4 regions of the Streptomyces sp. NPDC043427 genome follow, and region 1 is predicted to be linked to each of the others. Evidence: riboswitches for the same ligand, from Rfam matches in the RefSeq annotation. Region 1 holds a riboswitch; each other region holds the start of a gene.
The links. Region 1 has a riboswitch for cobalamin ahead of AC067M_RS31315 (cobalamin biosynthesis protein). Riboswitches for the same ligand answer to the same signal wherever they lie in the genome.
Positions count from the first base shown of each region.

Region 1 (5,948 bases):
ACGCGCCATCGGCGGCACCAGGTGGTCGACGACCGTGGCGTGCCCGCGCCGCTTGGCCTGGGTGCCCTCACCGGGGTCATTGACGATGAAGGGGTAGATCAGCGGAAGGTCGCCGAGGACCGCGTCCGGCGCGCACCCGCCACTCAGGCCGAGCCCCTTGCCCGGCAGCCACTCCATCGTGCCGTGCTTGCCCATGTGGACGATCGCGTCGGCGCCGAAACTGTTCTCCAGCCACCGGTAGGCGGCCATGTAGTGGTGCGACGGCGGCATGTCGGGGTCGTGGTAGATCGCGATCGGGTTCTCCCCGAAGCCGCGCGGCGGCTGGATCATCACGACGACGTTCCCGAACTGGAGGGAGGCGAGGACGATGTCGTCCCCGTCGACGTACAGGCTGCCCGGCGGCTCACCCCACGCCTCCAGCATGGCGTCCCGCAGCTCGGGGTCGAGCTTGTCGAACCACGCCCGGTAGTCGGCGAGCGGCACACGCGCGGGCGCGGCGGCCAGCTGGTCCTCTGTCAGCCACTCGACGTCGTGACCGCCGGCCTCGATGAGACGGTGGATCAGCTCGTCGCCGTTGTCCGGGTACTGGGTCAGGCCGTATCCGGCGTCCCGCAGCGCGTCGAGCACGCGTACCGCCGACGCGGGCGTGTCCAGCCCGACCGCGTTGCCGACCCGCGAGTGCTTGGTCGGATACGCGGTGAAGACCAGCGCGAGCTTCTTCTCCGCGTTCGGCTTGTGCTTGAGCCGCGCGTGCCGTACGGCGATCCCGGCGACCCGCCCGGCCCGCTCGGGGTCGGCGACGTAGACCGGGACGTCGTCGGGGCCCTGCTCCTTGAAGGAGAACGGCACGGTGATGAGGCGCCCGTCGAACTCCGGGATCGCGACCTGCATCGCCGCGTCCATGGGGGAGAGGGCGGCGTCGGACTCGTCCCAGGCGGCATGCGAGGAGGTGAGGCAGAGTCCTTGCAGCACCGGGATGTTCAGGTCGGCGAGCGCCCCGATGTCCCAGGACTCCTCGTCGCCGCCCGCCGAGGCCTGCGAGGCGTGCGTGCCGCCGGCGGCGAGGACGGTGGCGACGAGGGCGTCGGCCCGGCCGAGGATCTCGTACAGCCCGGCGTCCGCACCGCGCAGCGAACCGCAGTACACGGGAAGCGCGTTGGCGCCCCGCGCCTCGATCGCGTCGCAGAGCGTGTCCACGAAGGCGGTGTTGCCGCTCAGTTCGTGCGCCCGGTAGAAGAGCACGCCCACGGTGGGACGGCCGTCCACGACAGCACGCTCGCCGTGGACGCCGTACTCGGGCATCTTCTGCGGCTCGACGAACCCCTCACCCGTCAGCAGCACGGTGTCGGAGAGGAACCGGGCCAGCTCGGTCAGGTTGGCGGGCCCGCCCTCGACGAGGTACCTCAGCGCCTCCGCCACGACACCGGCGGGCACCGACGACTCGGCCATCAACTCCGCGTCGGGCACGGTCTCTCCGCCGAGCAGCACGGTCGGGATGCCGGACGCCTTCAGGACCGCCAGCCCGTCCTCCCAGGCCCGCTTGCCTCCGAGCAGTCGTACGACGGCGATGTCCGAGCCCTCGATGAGGCCGGGGAGTTCCTCCGCGGCGTCCACCCGGGTCGGATTGCCGATCCGGTACGACGCACCGGAAGCGGCCCGCGCCGCCAGCAGGTCCGTGTCGGCGGTCGACAACAACAACACTGTGCTCATGCGGGCGCTCCCGGTGGAATGAAAGGCAGTCCTTGCGGCGCGCCCGACTCGATGAGCCGCCGGAGCGCGTCCGTGTCCGCGTGCTGTTCGATCAGGTCGCCGAGCCGGTCGAGCTGCTCCTCGCGCAGCGCGGCGAACGAGGTGTCGGGGGCCGGCACGAAACGGCGGCCCGCGGCGGCCGCCACCTCGCGCAGGAAGGCCCGCCGGAAACCGTCCGACTCCAGCGAACCGTGCCAGTGGGTTCCCCAGGTCTGTCCGACCCGGCAACCGTCGAGGCTGTGTCCTTGGTCATCGGAGATGAACGCTTCCCCTCCGTGGACGTCGGCGACCCCGTGATGGATCTCGTACCCCTCGACCCGCTCGCCGAGGGCTTCCCCCACCGGCCGGGTGAGGGTCTTCTCGCGGGCGAACCGCACCCGCACGGGCAGCACGCCGAGCCCGTCGACGTGCCCGAGCCGGCTCTCGACCTCGTCCTCGATGTGCTCGCCGAGGATCTGGAAGCCACCGCAGATGCCGAGGACGGGCCGCTGTTCGGCGGCCCTGCGCTCGATGGCCTCCGCGAGCCCCCGCTCCCGCAGCCACTCCAGCGCCCGTACGGTCCCCCGCGTCCCCGGAATCACGACGAGGTCCGCGTCGGCCAGTTCCTCCGGCCGGTCCACGAACCGCACCACGACACCCGGTTCGGCGGCCAGCGCGTCCACGTCGGTGAAGTTGGACATGAGGGGAATCGCGCAGACGGCGACCCGCAGCACGTCCTCGCCGACGGGCGGGGCGACGTTCGACTCCCGCACCGTGCCCCGCAGGGACACCCTCAGCCCGTCCTCCTCGTCGATGCCGAGCCCGTGCCGGAACGGGAGAACCCCGTACGTGTGCCGTCCGGTGAGCCCGTGCAGCATGTCGAGCCCGGGTTCGAGCAGGGAGACGTCACCGCGGAACTTGTTGACCAGGAACCCGGCGACACACTCCTGGTCCTCGGGCGACAGCAGGGCGACGGTCCCGAAGAAGGAGGCGAAGACCCCGCCGCGGTCGATGTCGCCGACGACGAGCACGGGGAGCCGCGCGTTGCGGGCGATCCCCATGTTCACGATGTCCGTCCGCCGCAGATTGATCTCGGCGGGACTCCCGGCCCCCTCACAGATCACCGCGTCATACGTGCCCCGCAACTCGGCGAGACAGTCCAGCACCGTCCCGAGCAGCTTCTGCTGCCGCCCACCGTGATAGCCACGCGCACTCAACTCACCCACGGGCTTCCCGAGCAGCACGACCTGACTGCTCTGCTCCCCGCCGGGCTTGAGCAGCACCGGGTTCATCAGCGCGGTCGGCTCGACCCGACAGGCCTGGGCCTGCATGGCCTGCGCCCGCCCGATCTCCGCACCTTCCCGTGTGACGAACGAGTTGAGCGACATGTTCTGCGCCTTGAACGGCGCGACCTTGACGCCCTGGCGCACCAGCCACCGACAGATCCCGGCGGTGACGACACTCTTCCCGGCATCGGAGGTGGTGCCGGCGACGAGCAACCCGCGCCCGTTCACGAGAGACCTCCTACCGGCTGTGGGCGGTCGTTCGGCAGGGCGATGGGGGTGCCCCCGCTCGAGTGAAGCCGAGAGTGGGGGAGGGTGGCCACGGTCTGCAGCGCCGGGCGCCTCGTAACCCGCCCCCGCAGCAACGCCCCCGCCGCACTCACCCCGAGCGCCAGCCAACTCACCCGCCGCGACAACCGAACAGCCCGCTCGATGTCCCGCACCTCCACCGCACGCCCCTCTCCATTCAGCACAGGCCGATGCTCCACACGCCCCTCGTACGACAACGTCCCGCCCAGCCGCACCCCCAACGCCCCCGCGAACGACGCCTCCACAGGCCCGGCGTTGGGACTCGGGTGCTTGGCCGCATCCGCACGCCAGGCCCGTACGGCCCCCCGCGGATCGGGCCCCGCCACAGCCGCCAGCACCGCGGTCACCCGAGCCCCCGGCCACCCGGCGACGTCGTCGAGCCGCGCAGAAGCCCACCCGTACCGCCGATAACGGGCCGACTTGTGCCCGACCATCGCATCCAGCGTGTTGACCGCCCGGAACCCCAGCAGCCCCGGCACGCCCGCGATCCCGCCCCACACCAGCGCCCCCACCACCGCGTCCGACGTGTTCTCCGCGACGGACTCCACGACGGCCCTGGCGATCCCGTCCGCGTCGAGGGCCTGTGGGTCCCGCCCGCACAGATGCGGCAGTCGTGCCCGCGCCGCGTCGACGTCCCCCGCTTCGAGCGCCCGCCCGATGGTCCGGGCTTCCCGGCCGAGTGAAGTCCCCCCGACGACGGCCCAGGTGGCGGCACCGGTCAGCGCGACGGAAGCAGCCGGGGAGGGGCGTACCGCACGAGCGGCCATGGCGCCGAGGGCGACGGCGCCACCGGCGCACACCGCGGTGTGCAGCGCCCCCCACCCCCGGTGGTCGCGCCACAGCACCCGCTCGACGGCACCCGCGGCCCGCCCGAACGCGGCGACCGGGTGTCCGCGGCGGGGATCGCCGAGGAGCAGGTCACCGAGGAGGCCGGCGGCGGCGCCGTACGCGAAGACGCGATCGGCACCCATCGGCTCAGCCGTCCGTGGGGTCGGGCAACAAGCTGGTACTGGCCCTCAATCGGCAGCCGCGCATGGCGATATGTCCTCACTCAGGGTGTCCGCGCCCTGGTTCGACGAGACCGGCGGTGAGAGTTCCTGGCTCCCGGGGCTTCCTACCCCGGTGACAGTGGCGGGACCGCGCCGGATTCTCACCGGCTTCCTCTCCTGCCGCCGTACATGGCTCCGGCAGTCCACCACGGCCCCGGAAGAGCCGTCAACTTGCTGTTGACCTGCGACGGGAGAGTGTGGAGAACCCCACACGCGGGCCGTCGAGGGCGTCACACGCGCACGTGGGGTGCGGGACGACGATCCGTCCCGCACCCCACGTGGTGCCCGTGTGCCGCCGGTCAGGCGGCGATCAGGCGATGATCAGGGAGATCCCGTACGCCACCGCCGCCGCGCACGCCGCGAAGCACACGTACGCGCCGGTGACCGCGAGAGCGGCGGAGCCGCCCTGGGCCGCGGCCCGCTCGCGCCGGGAGAGGCCGGTGATGCCGAGGGTGAACAGGGCCACGAGGGCCACGGTGACCACGAGGCTGACCCCGAAGACGGAGCCGAGAGCCGCCCAGTCGATCTTCATGCTGTCTCTTCCTTCATACCTGGCGTACGGACCGGATGCGGCTCAGACGGTGGTGGTGGCCGGCGGGGCGGACTCGGCCGCGGAGGCCGGGATCGTCGCCGACAGGTCCTCGGCGACCGTGCCCGCGGGCGGCGGGCTCACCACGGCGATCGCGGTGGTCACCACGCCGGGCGGCTCCTCGGAGTCGTTGACGTTGCTGTGGTCGACGACCTCGCGGCGCGAGATCTTCCAGATCGCGGCGCTGGAGGCGACGAGGAAGACGGCGACGACGGCCGTGCCCCAGTCGCCGAAGCCGGTCACGTACTCCGCGAGCGCGCCGACCAGGGCCGCGGCCGGGAGCGTGAGGCCCCAGGCGACGAACATGCGGGTGGCGGTCGACCAGCGGACGACGCCGCCCTTGCGGCCGAGGCCCGCGCCCATCACCGAGCCGGAGACCGAGTGGGTGGTGGAGAGGGAGAAGCCCAGGTGGGAGGAGGCCAGGATGACCGTCGCGGCGCTGGTCTGGGCGGCGAAGCCCTGCTGCGGCTGGAGGTCGGTCAGGCCCTTGCCCATGGTGCGGATGATGCGCCAGCCACCGAGGTAGGTGCCGAGCGCGATGGCGAGGCCCGCGGAGAGGATGACCCACAGGGGCGGGTCGGAGTCGGGGGCGACGGCGCCGCCGGCGACCAGGGCGAGGGTGATGATGCCCATCGTCTTCTGGGCGTCGTTCGTGCCGTGCGCGAGGGAGACCAGGCCGGCGGAGGCGATCTGGCCCGCGCGGTAGCCCTTCTCGGCGGCCTTGCCGTCGGCCTTCTTCCCGAGGGTGTAGGACAGGCGGGTGGCGAGCATCGCGGCGACGCCCGCGACGATCGGAGCCGCGATCGCCGGGATCAGGACCTTGGTGACGAGCGCGTCGCCGTGGACCGCGCCGACGCCCGCCGAGGCGATCGTGGCACCGATCAGACCGCCCATCAGGGCGTGCGAGGAACTGGAGGGCAGGCCCACCAGCCAGGTCAGCAGGTTCCAGAGGATCGCGCCGACCAGGGCGGCGAAGATGACCTCGGGACG
Region 1 covers NZ_JBWKCC010000024.1:83,373-89,320, forward strand. The annotation lists gene cobN (cobaltochelatase subunit CobN) at 1-1,710, opposite strand, end outside; gene AC067M_RS31310 (cobyric acid synthase) at 1,707-3,242, opposite strand; gene AC067M_RS31315 (cobalamin biosynthesis protein) at 3,239-4,291, opposite strand; cobalamin riboswitch at 4,393-4,532, opposite strand; gene AC067M_RS31320 (hypothetical protein) at 4,680-4,901, opposite strand; gene AC067M_RS31325 (inorganic phosphate transporter) at 4,944-5,948, opposite strand, start outside.

Region 2 (5,948 bases), on a different contig from region 1:
GACATCCCTCCGCGAACAGGTCCGGCCGTTGGTCCAAACCGTCCGGTCCCATGCCCCGATGTTCTACGGCCAGATCGCCCGGTCGCTCAACATCTCCCCTCGTTTCGCCCAGGCCCTGGCCACCAAGAGCTACGGCACTCACGGGCACCGCAGCCCGCGAACACCGGCCCGCAAGCACCGGTTTTCGGTCGAGGAGGTCCCGGCCTACCTACCGAAACCTTGGTTCGACACCTACTTCGATGGCTTCCTCGATCACATGCCAGAAGACCAACGCCCCAGGGTGCGCGCGCTGCGCCGCGCCGCCTCTATCCGGCTCGTGAGACTCATCACCGGCGCCTCCTGGCCCCGATGCGCCGAGGTCCTCGACCTGACTCCGAAGATGGCCGCCAAGCTCATATTCAGCCTCGCCAAGCGCTTCGATCCTATTAACCTGTGGTCTGAGTTCGACCGACGAGTCGACCAAATCGCAGATCACCTCGACGTCACCCAAAACAGGATCAACTACGCGAACCGCCGCCAGCGCCTGGCCGAGTGGCGCATGGCGAGTGAAGAGTGGCACCTTCTGACTGCCGGCATCCCTCGCCTCCGCAGACTTCATGAGCAGGGCGACCCTGAGATTGGGGCCGCCCTCGCATGGAGCGGAGCTACTCAGGGCGAACCTGTCCACAGCCCCGTCATCCGTGAATCCGAGCGCAACGGCGGTGACGTCACCTTACTCACCAGGGAACTCTCCGTTCTCCAGGGAGACGACTTGCGCGGTGCCCGGCTCCATCTCCGTAGACGTCTCGACGTCTACGCGGCGCATCTGGCGAGCGCCTGCGACCGTGGGGCCAGCCTCCAGGTCCACATTGACGACATCCTGATCCGGGGCTGACCTTAGCGTGAGGATCACGTCAGGCTTCACCCTCCTGGGGGACGAAGCAGCGAGCAGTTCCGCTGGCGCGGACGCCTGAGATTAGACACGACTCGGGACTCCCTGCGACCAGAATCTGCGCCTCCGTGTCTCAGTACGCACGATCATCTAGTAGATGACACGAACGCGCAGCACGCCCGAACCTCACCAGCCCTGAGGAAGCATCAGGTCAGCCGCCTCAGGCAGTCTGCAAGCCAGGTCCGCTACCCTCCGGTCCGCACCTCGCTACGGTGCCAACTGTCCCGCTTTTGTGCCAACTAAAAAGCCTCGTCACATCAAACTAACGCCGTACCCTCGGCATCCCCAGACCGATCCACGAGATGATCTCGCGCTGGATCTCGTTGTTGCCGCCGCCGAAGGTGAAGATCACCGCCGAGCGGTAGCCGCGCTCCAGTTCGCCGCGGAGCACCGCGCCCGCCGAGCCTTCCCGCAGCGCGCCCGGGGCGGCGACGATCTCCAGGAGTGCCGCGTAGGCGTCCCGGCGTGCCTCGGAGCCGTAGACCTTGACGGCGGAGGCGTCCTGCGGGGTGAGGGTGCCGTTCTGGACCGCGGTCACCATCTGCCAGTTGAGGAGCTTGAGGGCGTCGAGCCGGGAGTGGGTGCGGGCGAGGAGGCGGCGCACCCAGGGCAGGTCGACAACACGGCGGCCGTCGGCGAGCTTGGTCTCCATGGCCCAGCGCTGCACGTCGTGCAGGGCGCGGATGGCCATGGTGCCGTGGGCGGCGAGGGTGACACGCTCGTGGTTGAGCTGATTGGTGATCAGTCGCCAGCCCTGGTTCTCGGCGCCGACGCGGCGGGAGACGGGGACGCGGATGTCCTCGTAGTAGCTGGCCGTGGTGTCGTGACCGGCGAGGGTGTTGATGAGGGTGCAGGAGTAGCCGGGGTCGGTGGTCGGGACGAGGAGCATGGTGATGCCCTTGTGGGGCGGGGCCTCGGGGTCGGTGCGGACGGCGAGCCACACCCAGTCGGCAGTGTCGCCGTTGGTGGTCCAGATCTTCTGGCCGTTGACGACGTACTGGTCGCCGTCGCGCACCGCGCGGGTCTTGAGGGACGCCAGGTCGGTGCCCGCGCCGGGCTCGCTGTAGCCGATGGCGAAGTCGATCTCGCCGGAGAGGATCCTCGGCAGGAAGTACGCCTTCTGCTCCTCCGTGCCGTACCGCATGATCGTGGGGCCGACGGTGTTGAGCGCCATCAGGGGCAGCGGGACACCCGCCTGGGCGGCCTCGTCGAAGAAGATGAACTGTTCCATCGCGGTCAGGCCGCGCCCGCCGTACTCCGTGGGCCAGCCGACGCCGAGCCAGCCGTCCGTGCCGAGCCGTCGGATCGTCTCGCGGTAGAAGCGTTTCTGGGCGACCGGGTCGGCGTGCCGGGTGGAGGCGTTGTCGGGCACCAACTCGGCGAAGTAGACACGCAGTTCGCTGCGCAGCCGCTGCTGCTCGGGCGTGTGGTCGAGATGCACGGCGCCTCCTGGCTCCCCTGGGCCGGTCCTGACGGCCCACACGGTAGAACGTGTTCCAATAATTGGGAATGGCGGGGAGACGCGAAATGGGGATGTGAAGAGGCCCTCGGCACGCGTGCCGAGGGCCTCTCCTACCGGGAACCGGTCACGAGGCCACGGGAGTCGGCCGTGCGGCGGCGACCTCCTGCGCCGCGGTCCGTGGCGCGAGCACGCGTTCCGCGAGCAGCCCGAAGACCAGCCCGAAGGTGGTCCACAGGGTGGCCTGCACGGCGAGTGCCGCCAGGCGGAACTGCCACAGCAGGGTGGCCGGGAAGTGCTCGGGGACCTCGTTGAAGGACGGCAGGAAGGCGTACGCCAGCCCGACGGCCAGGACGAAGAACGCGCCCGCGACGAGGGTCGCGTTCCAGTTGCCCAGGCGTGGCGCGAGGCGCCGGCCCAGGATGACGGTGGCGACGGCGAGCAGGACGCTCAGCACCACCATCAGGAAATAGAGGGTCGTGCGTTGTCCGATCGTGTCGGGGTCGCCGACGGCGGGCGGGTTGGCGGGGTACTTCAGGAACGGCACGACGTACACGGCGACCAGACCGGCCGTCGCCAGGAGCAGCGCCCTCGCGCGCGGCCCGAAGCGGCCGATCCGGCCGAGGGCGAAGCAGTACGCGAGGGCGGCGATGCCGCCGAACGCGACGCCGTAGACGAGGACACCGGTGGACAGGCCCGCGGTGGACTGCATCGTACGGCTGACGGGTTCGGCGCCTCCCGCGTGGTGGTGGGCGTGCGCCTCCTCGAAGGCGATGGCGGCGTCGACCCGCGACTCGCCCAGGAAGTAGGCGACGACGAGGGCGAGCAGGCCCGCGGCGAGTCCCGCGAGCATGCCCCGCACCAGGAGGGTGCGGACGGTGGTGGAGTTCATGGGCGGGTACGTCCTTCCCCGGCTGTCAGTGGCAGGGGAAACCGAGCAGGTGGCGCGCGTCGTGCACCCACTCGTGGACGTCCTCGCCGGACATCACGGAGGTGGCACCCTGTTCGGCGCCGACGAAGTAGAGCAGGACCAACATCAGGATGCCGAAGAAGACCGCCCAGGGGACGATCGCGCCGATCGGCAGCTTCTCGGGTACGGCAGTGGGGGCAGCGCTCGGCTGGACGGCGGACTGCGCCATGGCAGGACCTCCCTGGGGAACTCGCGTCCCGTATCGGTGGTGCACATGACGACGGACGCGGGTCTGACTCACCCGGCCCGCACCGAAGTGCGTGCCCGGCATACAGTGGCGCGACCGTGCCGGAATCCCACCGGCTTCCACGTACCGTCGTCGATTTCGACGTGACCGTACCGCGACGCAGGGAATCGGCCAAGGGCGCGTGCTCAGCCGCGTGCGCCCGGACGGGCCTGGTCACCCGTCAAGTCACTGTACTGGTAGGGGCGTTGAGGGCGGGAGTGACGAGCGTGGCGGAGTGGGCATGACAAGCCGAGTGATGTTGATCTCACCGGCGATCAGCGTGGCGCTGCGGGAGGCCCGCTTCGACGACGGCTGCCCCCTCGACCCGGCAGGCCTGCGCCGGGCCCGGGCCGTCGCGGGCACCCTGCCTGCCTGGGAGGCGGCTTGGTCCTCCCCCACCGTGCGGTGCCGCGAGACGGCCGAGGCACTGGGACTCGACGCCGTGGCCGTGCCGGAACTCGCGGGACTGGACGCGGGCCGCTGGCGCGGGGCGACGCTGGCGGAGGTGAGCGCGACCGAACCCGCGGCTCTTGCCGAGTGGCTGGCGGATCCCGGCTCCGCCCCGCACGGCGGGGAGTCGGTGCGAGCCCTGTGCGACCGAGTGGCCGCCTGGCTGGAAACGGCCGCCGACAGATCGGGCCGGACCGTCGCCGTCGTCGAGCCGGAGGTGTCCCGCGCCGCGATCGTCCGCACCCTCGGCGCACCGGACCAGGCCCTGTGGCGCACAGACGTCCCACCCCTGACAGCCGTCGAGCTCAGCGGCAGATCGGGCCGCTGGAACGTCACGGTCGGGCACCCGCTCGGCTGAGCACGGCGATGAGCCGCTCAGCGCGGAGGGCACCGCGGATCACGGTTTCGCGGGCCTGTCGACGCTTCGGGGCCCACCCCCAGCGGCCGATCGCAAGCAGGCGATCAGGCTCAAAGCGGCCCTGCGGCGCGCGGGTGTCCCGGTGGCGGCTGCCGTGCCGGACGGTCGGGGCGCCGGGACGGTCGGGCACCGGCTCGGCGGAGGCCCACTGACCCGCCCAGCCTCGCAGCGGCCACGGAACACCGGCCCGGGCCTGTCGACACGTCGGGGTCTGCCGGCCGGCCGCGGCCAAAGCGGTCGCGCGGCCTCGCGAAGGCCAACGGCCCGCGCCGAAGTGCGCGGACGGTGGGCGCCCGGGCGTACCGGTGGCCTGGCAGCAGCAGCCACGGATGTCGGCTGGTGGCAAGGCGCCTCGCCGACAGTTGCCGTGGCGCCCCGGCGGTCCGGGTGCCGGGCGTCGCGGTGAAGCGGTCAGACCAGGGTGGCGATGAACTCCGTGCAGGCCTTCGCACAGGCGCGGCACGCCTCCGCGCTCTCCTCGGCACCCGGTTGTCCGTCGAAGACATGTGCGGACTCCAGGCAGACGGTCCGGCACCACTCCAGCTGGACGCGGATGCCCGCCTCGTCCAGATGGTTCTGCTCGGACAGCACACGGCAGGTGGCGTCACACACCTCCGCGCACATGATGCCCTTGCGTCGTACGAGTTCCTGCTGTTCGGTCCCGTCCGGATCCACGAGGCTCGCGCGCAGCGCACACGCGCGGGCGCACTCGGTACACGCCTGCGCACATGCGAAACGGTCCTCCAGGAACCGGAAGAGCTCCTGCTGGGATGTCGTCGGTATCACGTAAGGGCGGGTAGCCGGTGCGGAGCCCGTCAAACCCGTGCGGCAGCCCCCTACAGAAGGTCATCGCGCGTTCACGGAACCGGATCGGCCGGTTCACTCCCCCTTCGAGGGGTATTCGGCTGGTATGAGTACCGCAACCATGCAGCTGGCCCAAGCGAGCGGGCTGCTCAGCATCGCGCTCTTCGTGGTCGGGGTGGCGGTCGTGGCCATACTGGCCGGCGGCCTCTGGCTGGGCTACCGCATCAAGCTCAACGAGTCGCCCCGACCGCGGCCGGACGAGCAGCCACACCTTCCCCCGGAGGGACCCGTCCACGAGGTCCAGCAGAACCGGGAACCCGACGAGATCCCCCAGATCTCCAAGGACGGCCGTGCGCTCACCCCGTACGAGCTGACCAACATGCAGACCCGCCCGAGCTCCTCCAAACAGCGGCCGCGCTGGGGCCGCGGCAGCAGCGGTTCCTTCGGCGGGGGCGGCCTGGGAGCCCACTGAGAGGGGCCGTCCCGTGAGACGGGCCGCCGTCGCGGTTCCCCCATCTGTCGATCGGCAGCCTGGGGAGAGCCGCGTACGGTCGCTGACGGGCGGCGAAGTCGAGGTGAGGTTCTGATCGCGCGTACGAGCACCAGCACGCCGACCGCCGCCCGGTGACGACGGTGCCGGCCGCCCGCCTGGAGCAGCTGCACGCGGGCGCGGAACCGACGTCCGTGCTC
Region 2 covers NZ_JBWKCC010000040.1:10,024-15,971, reverse strand. The annotation lists gene AC067M_RS40905 (TniQ family protein) at 1-874, shown strand, start outside; gene AC067M_RS40900 (acyl-CoA dehydrogenase family protein) at 1,194-2,372, opposite strand; gene AC067M_RS40895 (CbtA family protein) at 2,518-3,282, opposite strand; gene AC067M_RS40890 (CbtB domain-containing protein) at 3,308-3,529, opposite strand; cobalamin riboswitch at 3,567-3,715, opposite strand; gene AC067M_RS40885 (histidine phosphatase family protein) at 3,828-4,394, shown strand; gene AC067M_RS40880 (four-helix bundle copper-binding protein) at 4,866-5,237, opposite strand; gene AC067M_RS40875 (DUF6479 family protein) at 5,365-5,730, shown strand.
Region 2: another riboswitch for cobalamin. It lies ahead of AC067M_RS40890 (CbtB domain-containing protein); the one in region 1 lies ahead of AC067M_RS31315 (cobalamin biosynthesis protein).

Region 3 (5,948 bases), on a different contig from region 1:
AGCCGAAGTACGCCTGGACGATGCTGTGGGGGAAACGGACCTTGCGCTCAAGACCTTCCACCAGCCTGAGCTTGTTCGCGTGGGCCGCGAATCGGGCGAGGACGGCGTGGCACTGGTCCATGCTCGCCTCGCTCAGACGCCTGCCCTCCTCGTCGCCGAGCCTGGCACAGAGCGTGTTCCAGATCCGTTGCCGATGCCACTCGGAGAAGACGTTCACGCGCTTTCCGTACTGGTCGAAGCCGCGCGCCCTGGTCCACAGGTGTTCTGCCCTGGCCGTCGCCCGCCGCACCGGGCCGGGGTGCACGTCCGTGTCGAGCAACTCGGCGAAGCCGACCTCCAGGTTGTCCTGGAGCAGGCCGATGCAGGCCAGGGCGGACACCACTTCGACGGTGTCGAGGCGCTCCTGCCGGCTCAGCGCGACGTCCTCCCGCAGCCGGCCCTCGCACAGCCTGCGTTCCCACCTCTCCAGCAACTGCAGCCGCAGCATGCTGCGGTCCCGGCCGGAGACGTCCAGAGGCTCCGGGTCCTTCGGGTTCAGGAGGCCGTTCTGGTGCAGTTCCCGAACGATCTGGAGGTAGATGGGTGATTCGGTGACCTCCGCCGATTCCACGATCCTGTCCAGGTACTGCTCGTCGCTGCCCGACGCGCGTGCCTCGACGAAGTGCAGGGCCTCCTCCTCGCTCAACGGTTCCAGCTCCACGATGGCGGCGGGGGTGCTCTCCAGGGGGCTGTGCGGCCGCGAGGCGATGACCAGAGGCAGCTTCTCTTTGTGAGCGCGCTCGATGGCACGGCGGATGATGTTGTCCCGGTTCTGCTGGAGACCGTCGTCGAGGAGCGCCTCTTCCAGGCCGTCGGCGATGACGACCGGTTTGTCGTCGGCGAGCAGTTGCTGCCAGACCCGATCGATCTTGGTGCGTGCCAGGGTCCCCTGGGGCGTCTCCTCGGCGAAGCGCCGCTTGGCCATGCGCTCGAAGTTCAGGTCGGCCTCGCCGGCCGCGTCCCTCAGCCGGATCGGCACGGGCACCGCGTGCTGCTGGGCCAGCAGTTCGGTGAGCCGCACGAGGACGGCGGTCTTCCCCACGCCGACGCCGCCGACGAGCAGGTAGGGCCGGCGGGTGTCGCGGTCCCGCAGCCGTTCGGCGATGACCTCGGCGACCTCGTCGCGGCCCACGATGTCGTCCGTGTCCTGGCCGGCGGTGAGCACCAGTTGACCGGGTCTCCTGCGTGCCTTCCCGAGGTAACGCCGCTTGGTCCAGCCGTACCAGCAGAACAGGAAGAGCGCGGCGGCGATGGATGCGGTGAGTACGGGACCGACGAAGCGGAGGAAGGCGTCGAACCCATCGTCCTTCCGCAGGTCCTCGAAGCCGGTCGACTCGCCCGTGATCAGGATGTACAGGCCCTCTCCGCACCAGGCAAGGACCGCGAGCACGGCGATCAACCAGACAATCCTGGTCGCGTTGCCGTAGGAGAACCCGGTCCGCCACTTCTTGGGCCGGGTGGTGCCGCGCCGGGCCTCCAGACGGATCGTCAGGGTGTGCCAGCGGCCGACGAGGACGCTCCGGACCCGGTTCCCCGCCCGCCTCAGACCCAGCGTGGCCATGGGCGCGTTGCGCGGCCGCTCCTTGCCGGGCGGGCGACGGACGACATTCGTCATCGTGCGTGCTCCCTCCGAGAGCGTTCTCGGGGCGGAGGGCTCCGCGGGCGCCGGCGCCTACTTCCATGGAAGCACTCTCGGGCCGCCCCGCAACCGGTGCGGACATCGGGGGTTCGCTGTCGAACGCGTCCGGCAGACTCGGCCCCATGGACATCATCATCCGGCAGGTGGAACCCCGCGAGTACGACACCGTCGGCGAGATCACCGCACAGGCCTACCTCCAGGACGGCCTTCTCGACTTCGGGGAGAGCGACGCGTACCTGGGCGAGTTGAGGGACGTGGCCAAGCGGGCCGCGGCCGCCGAGGTGCTGGTCGCGGTGGAGCAGGGGCGGGTGCTCGGCGGAGTCACCTTCGTGCCGGACGGCGGCCCCATGGCCGACATCGCCCGGCCCGGCGAGGCCGAGATACGGATGCTCGCGGTCGCGCACACCGCGCGTGGGCGTGGTGTCGGCGAAGCTCTCGTACGGGCCTGCGTCGAGCGGGCGCGCGCCGTCGAGGGCTGCACCGGCATGGTCCTCTCCACCCAGGCCACCATGCACACCGCCCACCGCATCTACGAACGCCTCGGCTTCACCCGCACCCCGGAGCGTGACTGGAACCCGATTCCGCACCTCGACGACATCACTCTCCTCACCTATGAGTTGACGCTGTGAAACCACGGCAACACAACATCTGGGGGTGACACCGCAGCCCGGCACAAGATGTATGCTCATGCTCGCTGTCGCCGCAGGGGAATCCGGTGCGAATCCGGAACTGTCCCGCAACGGTGTACTCATGCGCGTATGCCCGCGTATGAGCGTCAGTCCGAGGACCTGCCGACAGCGCGCCCGGCCCGTCCGGTCCGGGTGCCCGACGTCCGGGCCTCGTGGAGTGGGTCGGTGGACGCGACGCCGCGTGCGCTCGTGCTGCCCCCTGCCCTCCGCCAGGCCCCGTGCCGAGCGAGGGAGAGCCCCACGTGACCATCGCGCCAGCCGAACCGGCTTCAGCGACCGAGCTGGAGAACGACGGTCCCGGTGCCGCACTGCTGCGGACCCTGACCGAGCTGACCGCCGACCTGCCCGACGCCGACCCCGGCCGGGTCGCCGCCGCCGCTTTGCGGGGCCGGTCGGCGCGGGCCGACGAGGCGGAGCTGCGCCAGCTGGCCACGGAGGCGGCCGCCGGCCTCATCTCCGAGGACCCCGTCTACTCCCGGCTGGCCGCGCGCCTGCTCACCATCTCCATCCGTGCCGAGGCCGCCTCCCAGGGCGTCACGTCCTTCACCGGGTCCGTGGCCGTGGGGCACCGGGAAGGCCTCATCGCCGACCGCACCGCGGAGTTCGTGCGCGTGCACGCCGACCGGCTCGACGCCCTCGTCGACACCGGCGCCGACGACCGCTTCGGCTACTTCGGCCTGCGCACCCTGCACAGCCGCTACCTCCTGCGGCACCCCCTCACCCGCAAGGTCGTGGAGACCCCGCAGCACTTCATGCTCCGGGTGGCCGCGGGCCTCGCCAAGGACGACAGTCCCCGGTCCGTCGACGAAGTCGCCGCGCTCTACGGGCTCATGAGCCGCCTCGACTATCTGCCCTCCTCCCCCACGTTGTTCAACTCGGGCACCCGGCACCCGCAGATGTCGTCCTGCTATCTGCTCGACTCCCCGAAGGACGAGCTGGACTCCATCTACGACCGCTACCACCAGGTGGCCCGCCTGTCGAAGCACGCCGGCGGCATCGGTCTCTCGTACTCCCGGATCCGCAGCCGCGGTTCGCTGATCCGTGGCACCAACGGGCACTCCAACGGCATCGTCCCGTTCCTCAAGACCCTGGACGCCTCCGTCGCCGCCGTGAACCAGGGCGGCCGGCGCAAGGGCGCGGCCGCGGTCTACCTGGAGACCTGGCACTCCGACATCGAGGAGTTCCTGGAGCTGCGCGACAACACCGGTGAGGACGCCCGCCGTACGCACAACCTGAACCTGGCGCACTGGGTGCCGGACGAGTTCATGCGCCGGGTGAACGCCGACGGCCAGTGGTCCCTCTTCTCCCCCGCCGACGTGCCCGAGCTGGTCGACCTGTGGGGCGAGGAGTTCGACGCCGCCTACCGCAAGGCGGAGGCGAACGGGCTCGCCAAGAAGACCCTCCCCGCCCGCGAGCTGTACGGCCGCATGATGCGCACCCTCGCGCAGACCGGCAACGGCTGGATGACCTTCAAGGACGCGGCCAACCGGACGGCCAACCAGACGGCGCTCCCGGGCCATGTCATCCACTCCTCCAACCTCTGCACAGAGATCCTGGAGGTCACGAACGACGGGGAGACCGCAGTCTGCAACCTGGGGTCCATCAACCTCGGGGCTTTCGTGGACAACGGCGACATCGACTGGGAGCGGCTGGACGCCACCGTCCGCACGGCCGTCACCTTCCTCGACCGCGTCGTCGACATCAACTTCTACCCGACCGAGCAGGCCCGCCGGTCGAACGCGAAGTGGCGGCCGGTGGGCCTGGGCGCGATGGGCTTGCAGGACGTCTTCTTCAAGCTGCGCCTGCCCTTCGACTCCGCCGAGGCCCGTGAGCTGTCGACCCGACTCGCCGAACGCATCATGCTCGCCGCGTACGAGACGTCCGTCGACCTCGCCCTGGGCCACGGCCCGGCACCGGCCTTCGAGAAGACCCGCACCGCCATGGGCTGGCTGCATCCCGACCACTACGACGTGAAGCTGACCTGGCCGGAGCGCTGGGAGGCGCTCCGCGACGAGATGGCGATCGGCGGCCTGCGCAACACCCTGCTCCTCGCCATCGCCCCGACCGCGACCATCGCCTCCATCGCGGGCGTGTACGAGTGCATCGAGCCGCAGGTGTCCAACCTGTTCAAGCGCGAGACTCTGTCCGGGGAGTTCCTCCAGGTCAACTCGTACCTGGTGAAGGACCTCAAGGAGCTGGGCGTGTGGGACGCCCGCACCCGTGAGGCGCTGCGCGAGGCCAACGGCTCGGTGCAGGACTTCGCCTGGATCCCCGAGGACGTACGAGCCCTGTACCGCACGGCGTGGGAGATCCCGCAGCGCGCCCTGATCGACATGGCCGCCGCCCGCACCCCGTTCCTGGACCAGGCCCAGTCCCTGAACCTCTTTCTGGAGACGCCGACCATCGGCAAGCTCTCCTCGATGTACGCGTACGCCTGGAAGTCGGGTCTGAAGACGACGTACTACCTGCGCTCGCGCCCGGCGACCCGGATCGCCCGCGCGGCCCAGGCCCAGGCCCAGCCCGAGAAGACCATCCCCGTCCAGCAGGTCGCCGACCCCGACGCCGTCGCCTGCTCCCTGGAAAACCCCGAGTCCTGCGAGGCCTGCCAGTAATGACCAGCGAAGCCAAGAACCTGCTCGACCCGGGCTTCGAGCTGACTCTGCGCCCCATGCGCTACCCGGATTTCTACGAGCGCTACCGGGACGCCATCAAGAACACCTGGACCGTGGAGGAGGTCGACCTCCACTCGGACGTCGCCGACCTCGCCAAGCTCAGCCCCGCCGAGCAGCACCTCATCGGCCGTCTGGTGGCGTTCTTCGCGACGGGCGACTCGATCGTCGCGAACAACCTGGTGCTGACGCTGTACAAGCACATCAACTCCCCCGAGGCGCGCCTGTACCTGAGCAGGCAGCTCTTCGAGGAGGCCGTCCACGTCCAGTTCTATCTGACGCTCCTGGACACCTACCTCCCCGATCCGGAGGACCGGACGGCCGCCTTCGACGCCGTGGAGAACATCCCCTCCATCCGCGAGAAGGCCGAGTTCTGCTTCAAGTGGATCAACGAGGTCGAGAAGCTGGACCGGCTGGAGACCCAGGCCGACCGCCGCCGCTTCCTGCTCAACCTGATCTGCTTCGCCGCGTGCATCGAGGGCCTGTTCTTCTACGGCGCCTTCGCGTACGTCTACTGGTTCCGCAGCCGGGGTCTGCTGCACGGTCTGGCCACCGGCACCAACTGGGTGTTCCGTGACGAGACGATGCACATGAGCTTCGCGTTCGACGTCGTGGACACCGTCCGCAAGGAGGAGCCGGAGCTGTTCGACGACGAGCTGCGGCAGCAGGTCACCGACATGCTCCGGGAGGCCGTCGAGGCCGAGCTGCAGTTCGCGCGCGACCTGTGCGGTGACGGCCTGCCGGGCATGAACACCGACTCGATGCGCCAGTACCTGGAGTGCGTCGCCGACCAGCGCCTCACGCGCCTGGGCTTCGCCCCGGTGTACGGCTCGGAGAACCCCTTCTCCTTCATGGAGCTCCAGGGGGTTCAGGAGCTGACCAACTTCTTCGAGCGGCGCCCGTCGGCGTACC
Region 3 covers NZ_JBWKCC010000002.1:142,581-148,528, forward strand. The annotation lists gene AC067M_RS04530 (NACHT domain-containing protein) at 1-1,654, opposite strand, end outside; gene AC067M_RS04535 (GNAT family N-acetyltransferase) at 1,801-2,307, shown strand; cobalamin riboswitch at 2,360-2,488, shown strand; gene AC067M_RS04540 (ribonucleoside-diphosphate reductase subunit alpha) at 2,610-4,979, shown strand; gene AC067M_RS04545 (ribonucleotide-diphosphate reductase subunit beta) at 4,979-5,948, shown strand, end outside.
Region 3: another riboswitch for cobalamin. It lies ahead of AC067M_RS04540 (ribonucleoside-diphosphate reductase subunit alpha); the one in region 1 lies ahead of AC067M_RS31315 (cobalamin biosynthesis protein).

Region 4 (5,948 bases), on a different contig from region 1:
CAGTCGGAGGGCGGGAGCTCTCCGTGCTCGCCCCGGCCGTCACGGAAGACGTACCGGTCGCGGGCGGCGGAGCCCGGGCCGGCCGCCAGGGCCTCCTGGAACCAGACGTGCTGGTGCGAGGTGTGGTTCGGGACCAGGTCGACGATCACCTTCAGGCCCAGGCGGTGGGCCTCGGCGACCATGTCGTCGAAGTCGTCCAGGCTGCCCAGGCGCGGGTCGACGTCCCGGTAGTCGGCGACGTCGTAGCCGCCGTCGGCGAGCTCGGAGGGGTAGAAGGGGCTGAGCCACAGCGCGTCCACGCCGAGCGCCGCGAGGTGGGACAGGCGCTGGGTGACACCCCGGACGTCGCCGAGCCCGTCACCGTCGGCGTCGGAGAAGCTGCGCGGATACACCTGGTAGATGACGGCCTGCCGCCACCAGTTCGGATCCTTGGACGAGAGGTCGGGCGTGGTACGGACGATCACGCTGGCTCCTCTTCGGGTTCTCGGCGGATGATGCGGACGAGCGGTCTATGCACGATAAAGGGAAATTCTGTCCACATCGCCGGAAAAGTGAACCTCCGCCACCGTCGGAACGAATCATTCCCCGTGTGACGGAACTGTGATGGCGTCCGAACTCACTTGCCGTCGCAGCAGGTTGACAGCGTTCCGCCGCGAGATCCACCATGAGTACACGCTGTGGCGCATGTGACCAATGGGCCCGGTGTTTCTTCGACCGCACACCCCCGGTACGGCCGACAGCGTCGTGCTGCCCTCCCGCCGTACCCGGGTTTCGCACGCCAAGATGGGATCTGCATGTCCATAGCGAGACGTGTCACCATGCGCCGCCTGCTGGGGACGGGCGCCGCGTCGCTCGCCCTGTGCGCTGCCTCCGTCGCCGCTGCCTCCGGTGCCTGGGCCTCCGAGCCCGGCGGGGACGGCTGGGCGTCCGGCGGGGCGTACCAGCCGGGCACCGGCGCGGGCACGGAGACCGGCACGGACCGCTGCCAGTTCTCCCTGGACGGCGTCGGCTTCTTCGACTCGGTCAAGGTCGACGACCAGAACCTCAAGCCGACCGAGGACGGCAAGGTCCACATCAAGGTCCGCACCGCCGGGGACGCGAGCACCTGCACCGCCTCCCTGTCGTCCTTCCTCGCCCACGGCGCGGACTTCGGCACCTCCGGTGAGCAGATCTTCATCGACTTCGACACGGTGACGGTCAAGCCCGGCCAGACCGAGTCCCTCGACATCGCGGTGCCGGACGCGGGCTGCTACGCGCAGATCGACCTCTACCGGGGCGCCAAGAAGTTCGACGGCAAGCTCGACGCGAAGGACGGCTTCGAGCACGGTGAGCTGCCCAAGGGTCCGGACCGTCCGGTGATCAAGGACAAGCTGATCGCGGCCTGGAACGGCGGCAGCAAGGACTGCACGACCATCGAGTCGCAGCCCCCGACCACCCCGCCCGCCTCCACCCCGCCCACCACGCCCGCCACTCCCACGACGCCCCCGGCGAGCGAGCCCGTGACCCCGCCGGCCGAGACCGAGCCTCCCGCCGGCACCCCGACCCCGTCCGGCTCGACCTCCACCCAGCCGCCGAGCGACTCCGAGTCCACCACGCCCCCGGCTGCCACGCCGCACGGCGGCGGCGGCGACCTCGCGGAGACGGGCGCGAACAGCAGCACGACCCCGATCGCCATCGGCGCGGCGGTGCTGCTCGCGGGTGGCGCGGTGATCGTCGTGTCGACGCGCAGGCGCAAGGCGGCCGCTCGCTCGTAGCGACGACGCCGGGATCTTGGGGGCCGGGGGCCTGGGGGCGTTGCCCCCGGGGCCTCGGCCCCACCCGGCTGTGCGGGAGCTGCGGTGAGCACCTACTGTGGGCGGGCCGTGGTGTTCGGGAAGTCGGTGTGAAGCCGGCGCGGCCCTCGCCACTGTGATCGGGGAGTTCCCGTCCCGCGTCCCGTGAGGGACAGCCACTGGTCGTCGCGAGGCGGCCGGGAAGGCAGGGCCGGGCGCGTACACCCGGAAGCCAGGAGACCGGCCACGGCATCTCACGAAGTGATCCACGAGGTGCTGGAGCTGACCGTATGACCGAGCCTGTTTCGCCTGCTTCCTTCCGCTGGCGGCGTGAGGACACCGTGCGGACGGCGGTGCTGATGGCGGTCATCGCCGCCCTGCACGTCGTCGCGTTCGGGATCCTGTTCCTGCTCGTCGTCCCCGGCCACTACGAGGTCGGCGACAAGGCCTTCGGCATCGGCCTCGGCATCACCGCCTACACCCTCGGCATGCGGCACGCCTTCGACGCCGACCACATCGCCGCGATCGACAACACCACCCGCAAGCTGATGGCCGACGGCAAGCGGCCGGTGTCGGTGGGCTTCTGGTTCGCGCTCGGCCACTCCAGTGTCGTGGTCCTGCTCGCCCTGCTGATCGCGGGCGGCACCCAACTGGCCGGCCGGGTCATGAACGAGGACTCGGGCACCCACCAGGTCCTCGGCTTCCTGGGTACGACCATCTCCGGCACGTTCCTCTACCTCATCGCCGCCCTCAACCTGGTCGCCCTGGTGGGCATCCTGAGGGTGTTCCGGGCGATGCGGGCGGGCGCGTACGACGAGCGGGAGCTCGAACAGCACCTGGACTCGCGGGGCTTCATGAACCGGATCCTCGGCCGCCTCACCAACTCCATCTCGCGCCCCGGCCAGATGTACCCGCTCGGCTTCCTCTTCGGCCTCGGCTTCGACACCGCGACCGAGGTCACGCTGATGGTGATGGCCGGTTCGGGCGCTGCGGCGGGCCTGCCCTGGTACGCGGTCCTGTGCCTGCCGCTCCTCTTCGCCGCCGGCATGAGCCTGTTCGACACCCTCGACGGCACGTTCATGAACTTCGCCTACCAGTGGGCGTTCTCCAACCCCGTCCGCAAGGTCTTCTACAACCTCACCATCACCGGCCTGTCCATCGCCGTCGCCTTCTTCATCGGCACGATCGAACTCGTCGGCGTCCTCCACGAGAAGCTCGACCTGCGCGACGACGTCACCGGCTGGATCGCGGGCCTCGACCTCGACAACGTCGGCTACATCATCGTCGGGCTGTTCGTCGTGGTGTGGGCGGCGGCGGTCGCGTACTGGAAGCTCGCGAAGGTGGAGCAGCGGTGGGCGGTACGGCCCGCCGACACGCAGTGACTTCGGTGAACACCGGGCGAACTACCTGTGTGCATATGTGACTTGACCGTGACGCGACCGGCCATCGCAAGGTAATCTTTTGGCAAAGAGGTGTTCGCAGGAGCCAAGTGGATCGAGGGAGGCAATCGTGTTCGATCTCCGGACCGAGGCAGAGATGAGGCTGCACTCGGAGAAGACGGCCCGGGAACTCGCACTGAAGAAGCAGCGGGAGAAGTCCGGCGAGGCGCACACGAGCGCCGAACCGACCGCCACCCCCGACACGGCGGCTACGGCTTCTCGACCGTCGTCAGCCACAGACTGACGTAGCGCTCCACGTTCACGCCCAACGCCACGTCTACCAGCGGCTGTTCACGTTCGCCGTGGTGTATCTCGGACTCGCCGGGGCGTGGGCGGCGGTCCACGACCGTCTGGCCTCGGGTCGGGCCCGGGGCGAGGGAGACCTCGACCGGGAGGAGCTCGGTGGTGATCCCCTCCGGGTCGACGACGGCGCAGACCGCGCCGGCGTCACCGAGGCCGCCCATGGGGGTGGGGTCGCCGGAGGTGGCGGGGTCGCGGTGGGCGAGGAGTTCGCCGGCCATGCGGAGGCTGGGTTCAGGGCTGTTGCGCAGGCGTTGGACGTCGGCCGCCGGGACGAGGACCCGCTTGAACACGTCCAGGCCGTACATGGTGATCGGCACCCCGGCGGTGAGCAGGATCGCGGCCGCCTCCGGGTCGTGCCACACGTTGAACTCCGCGACCGGCGTGGCGTTCCCGGTGGCCACCGCGCCGCCCATGAACACGATCCGCTCGATGTTGCGGACCACCTCCGGGTGCGTACGCAGCAGCAGGGCGATGTTGGTGAGGGGCGCGGTCGGGATGAGGGTGACCGGATGCGGGGAGGCGAGGATCTCCCGGCGCAGCAGCGTCACCGCGTCCACGTCGACCGGGGTGCGGGTGGGGGCGGGCAGACCCAGGTCCGCCATGCCGTCCTGGCCGTGCACATGCCGGGCCACGCGGACCGACTCGATCAACGGGCGTTCGGCGCCCCGGGCGACGGGAATGCCCGGGGCGCCGGCCTGCTCGAGCACGGTGAGGGTGTTGCGCACGACCCCGTCGACGTCGGTGTTCCCGGCCACGCAGGTCACCGCGCGCACGTCGAGGCCGGGGTGACGGACCGCGAACAGCAGGGCGAGGGCGTCGTCGACGCCGGTGTCACAGTCGATGATCACGGGGATGGGACGGTCGGTGGGACGGTCGGCCGAGCGGTCGGTGGGGCGATCGGTCATGAGGCACCTCCCTTTCGTCACTCCGACCCTACGCAGCCCGACCCGCTCCGCTCACCTGCCCCTCACGCCCAGAGGCCGGTCCCGCGTGCCGCCACCTGTGCCGCCACGCGGTCCAGGAGCTCGGCGGCGGGCAGCACTCCCGGCTTACGGCCGTCCCGCAGGCGTACGGCGGCCAGCGCGCCGTCGGCCTCCCGCTCGCCGATCACCGCCTGGTACGGGACCAGCCGCGCGGCCCGGACGCGGGCGCCGAGGGTGCCGTCCTCGGGGCCGTACAGCCGTGCCCGCAGTCCCCGTTCCTCGGCACGCCGCACCAATTCCTCCGCTTGTCCGACCTGTGCGTCCGCCACGGGGAGCACGGCCAGTTGCTCGGGGGCGAGCCACACCGGGAAGGCGCCGCCGTGCTCCTCGATGAGGTGCGCGACGGCGCGCTCGACGCTGCCGATGACGCTGCGGTGGACCATGACCGGGCGGTGTTTGGCGCCGTCGGCGCCGATGTAGTGCAGGTCGAAGCGTTCGGGCTGGTGGAAGTCGATCTGGACGGTGGAGAGGGTGCTCTCGCGGCCGGCGCGGTCCTCGATCTGCACGTCGATCTTGGGGCCGTAGAAAGCGGCCTCGCCCTCCGCCTCCTCGTAGGCGAGACCGGAGCCGTCCAGGACCTCCCTCAGCAGCGCGGTGGCCCGCCGCCACAGGGCGGGGTCGGCGACGTACTTGCCGCCCTCGCCGGGCAGGGAGAGCCGGTGGCGGGAGGCGCGGATGCCGAGGTCGGCGTAGGCGCGGGTGATGAGGTCCAGGGCGGCGCGGGCCTCTTCCACGGCCTGGTCGAGGGTGCAGAAGATGTGGGCGTCGTTGAGCTGGATGGACCGTACGCGGGTCAGGCCGCCGAGGACGCCGGACAGTTCGGAGCGGTACATGCCGCCCAACTCCGCTATGCGCAGGGGTAGTTCGCGGTAACTGTGGGAGCGGGAGCGGTAGATGAGGGCGTGGTGGGGGCAGAGGCTGGGCCTGAGGACGACCTGTTCCGCGCCCAGGTCCATGGGCGGGAACATGTCGTCGCTGTAGTGGTCCCAGTGGCCCGAGGTCTCGTACAGCTCGCGCTTGCCCAGGACGGGCGAGTACACGTGCCGGTAGCCGGCGGCGCGTTCGGCCTCCCGCACGTACTCCTCCAGGGTGTGCCGTACGACGGCTCCGTCGGGCAGCCAGTACGGCAGTCCCGCGCCCATCAGGGGGTCGGTGTCGAACAGGTCGAGTTCACGGCCGAGGCGACGGTGGTCGTGCATGGTGGGCTCCCTCACTGGAGGGACGAGCACCCCGGAAACGCCGAAGCCCCGGGGCACTCGCCCCGGGGCTTCGGACTGCGTCAGCTGTCAGCGCGCCGGGACATGCTCCGGCGTCGTCGTGAGAGACGGACGAGGGTGTGACTGGGCACGCTGCATGGGGGTGACCGTAGCAAGGGGGTGGAGAGGCCGCGACGGGTTTTCGGGGGCCGCGGACAGGAGTCTCCCCCGCCGGGCCTTCTCACCCGGACGGAC
Region 4 covers NZ_JBWKCC010000017.1:53,835-59,782, reverse strand. The annotation lists gene AC067M_RS25505 (glycoside hydrolase family 13 protein) at 1-464, opposite strand, end outside; gene AC067M_RS25500 (LAETG motif-containing sortase-dependent surface protein) at 795-1,754, shown strand; cobalamin riboswitch at 1,847-2,035, shown strand; gene nicT (Nickel transporter NicT) at 2,063-3,154, shown strand; gene AC067M_RS25490 (nucleoside hydrolase) at 3,421-4,419, opposite strand; gene thrS (threonine--tRNA ligase) at 4,482-5,696, opposite strand.
Region 4: another riboswitch for cobalamin. It lies ahead of nicT (Nickel transporter NicT); the one in region 1 lies ahead of AC067M_RS31315 (cobalamin biosynthesis protein).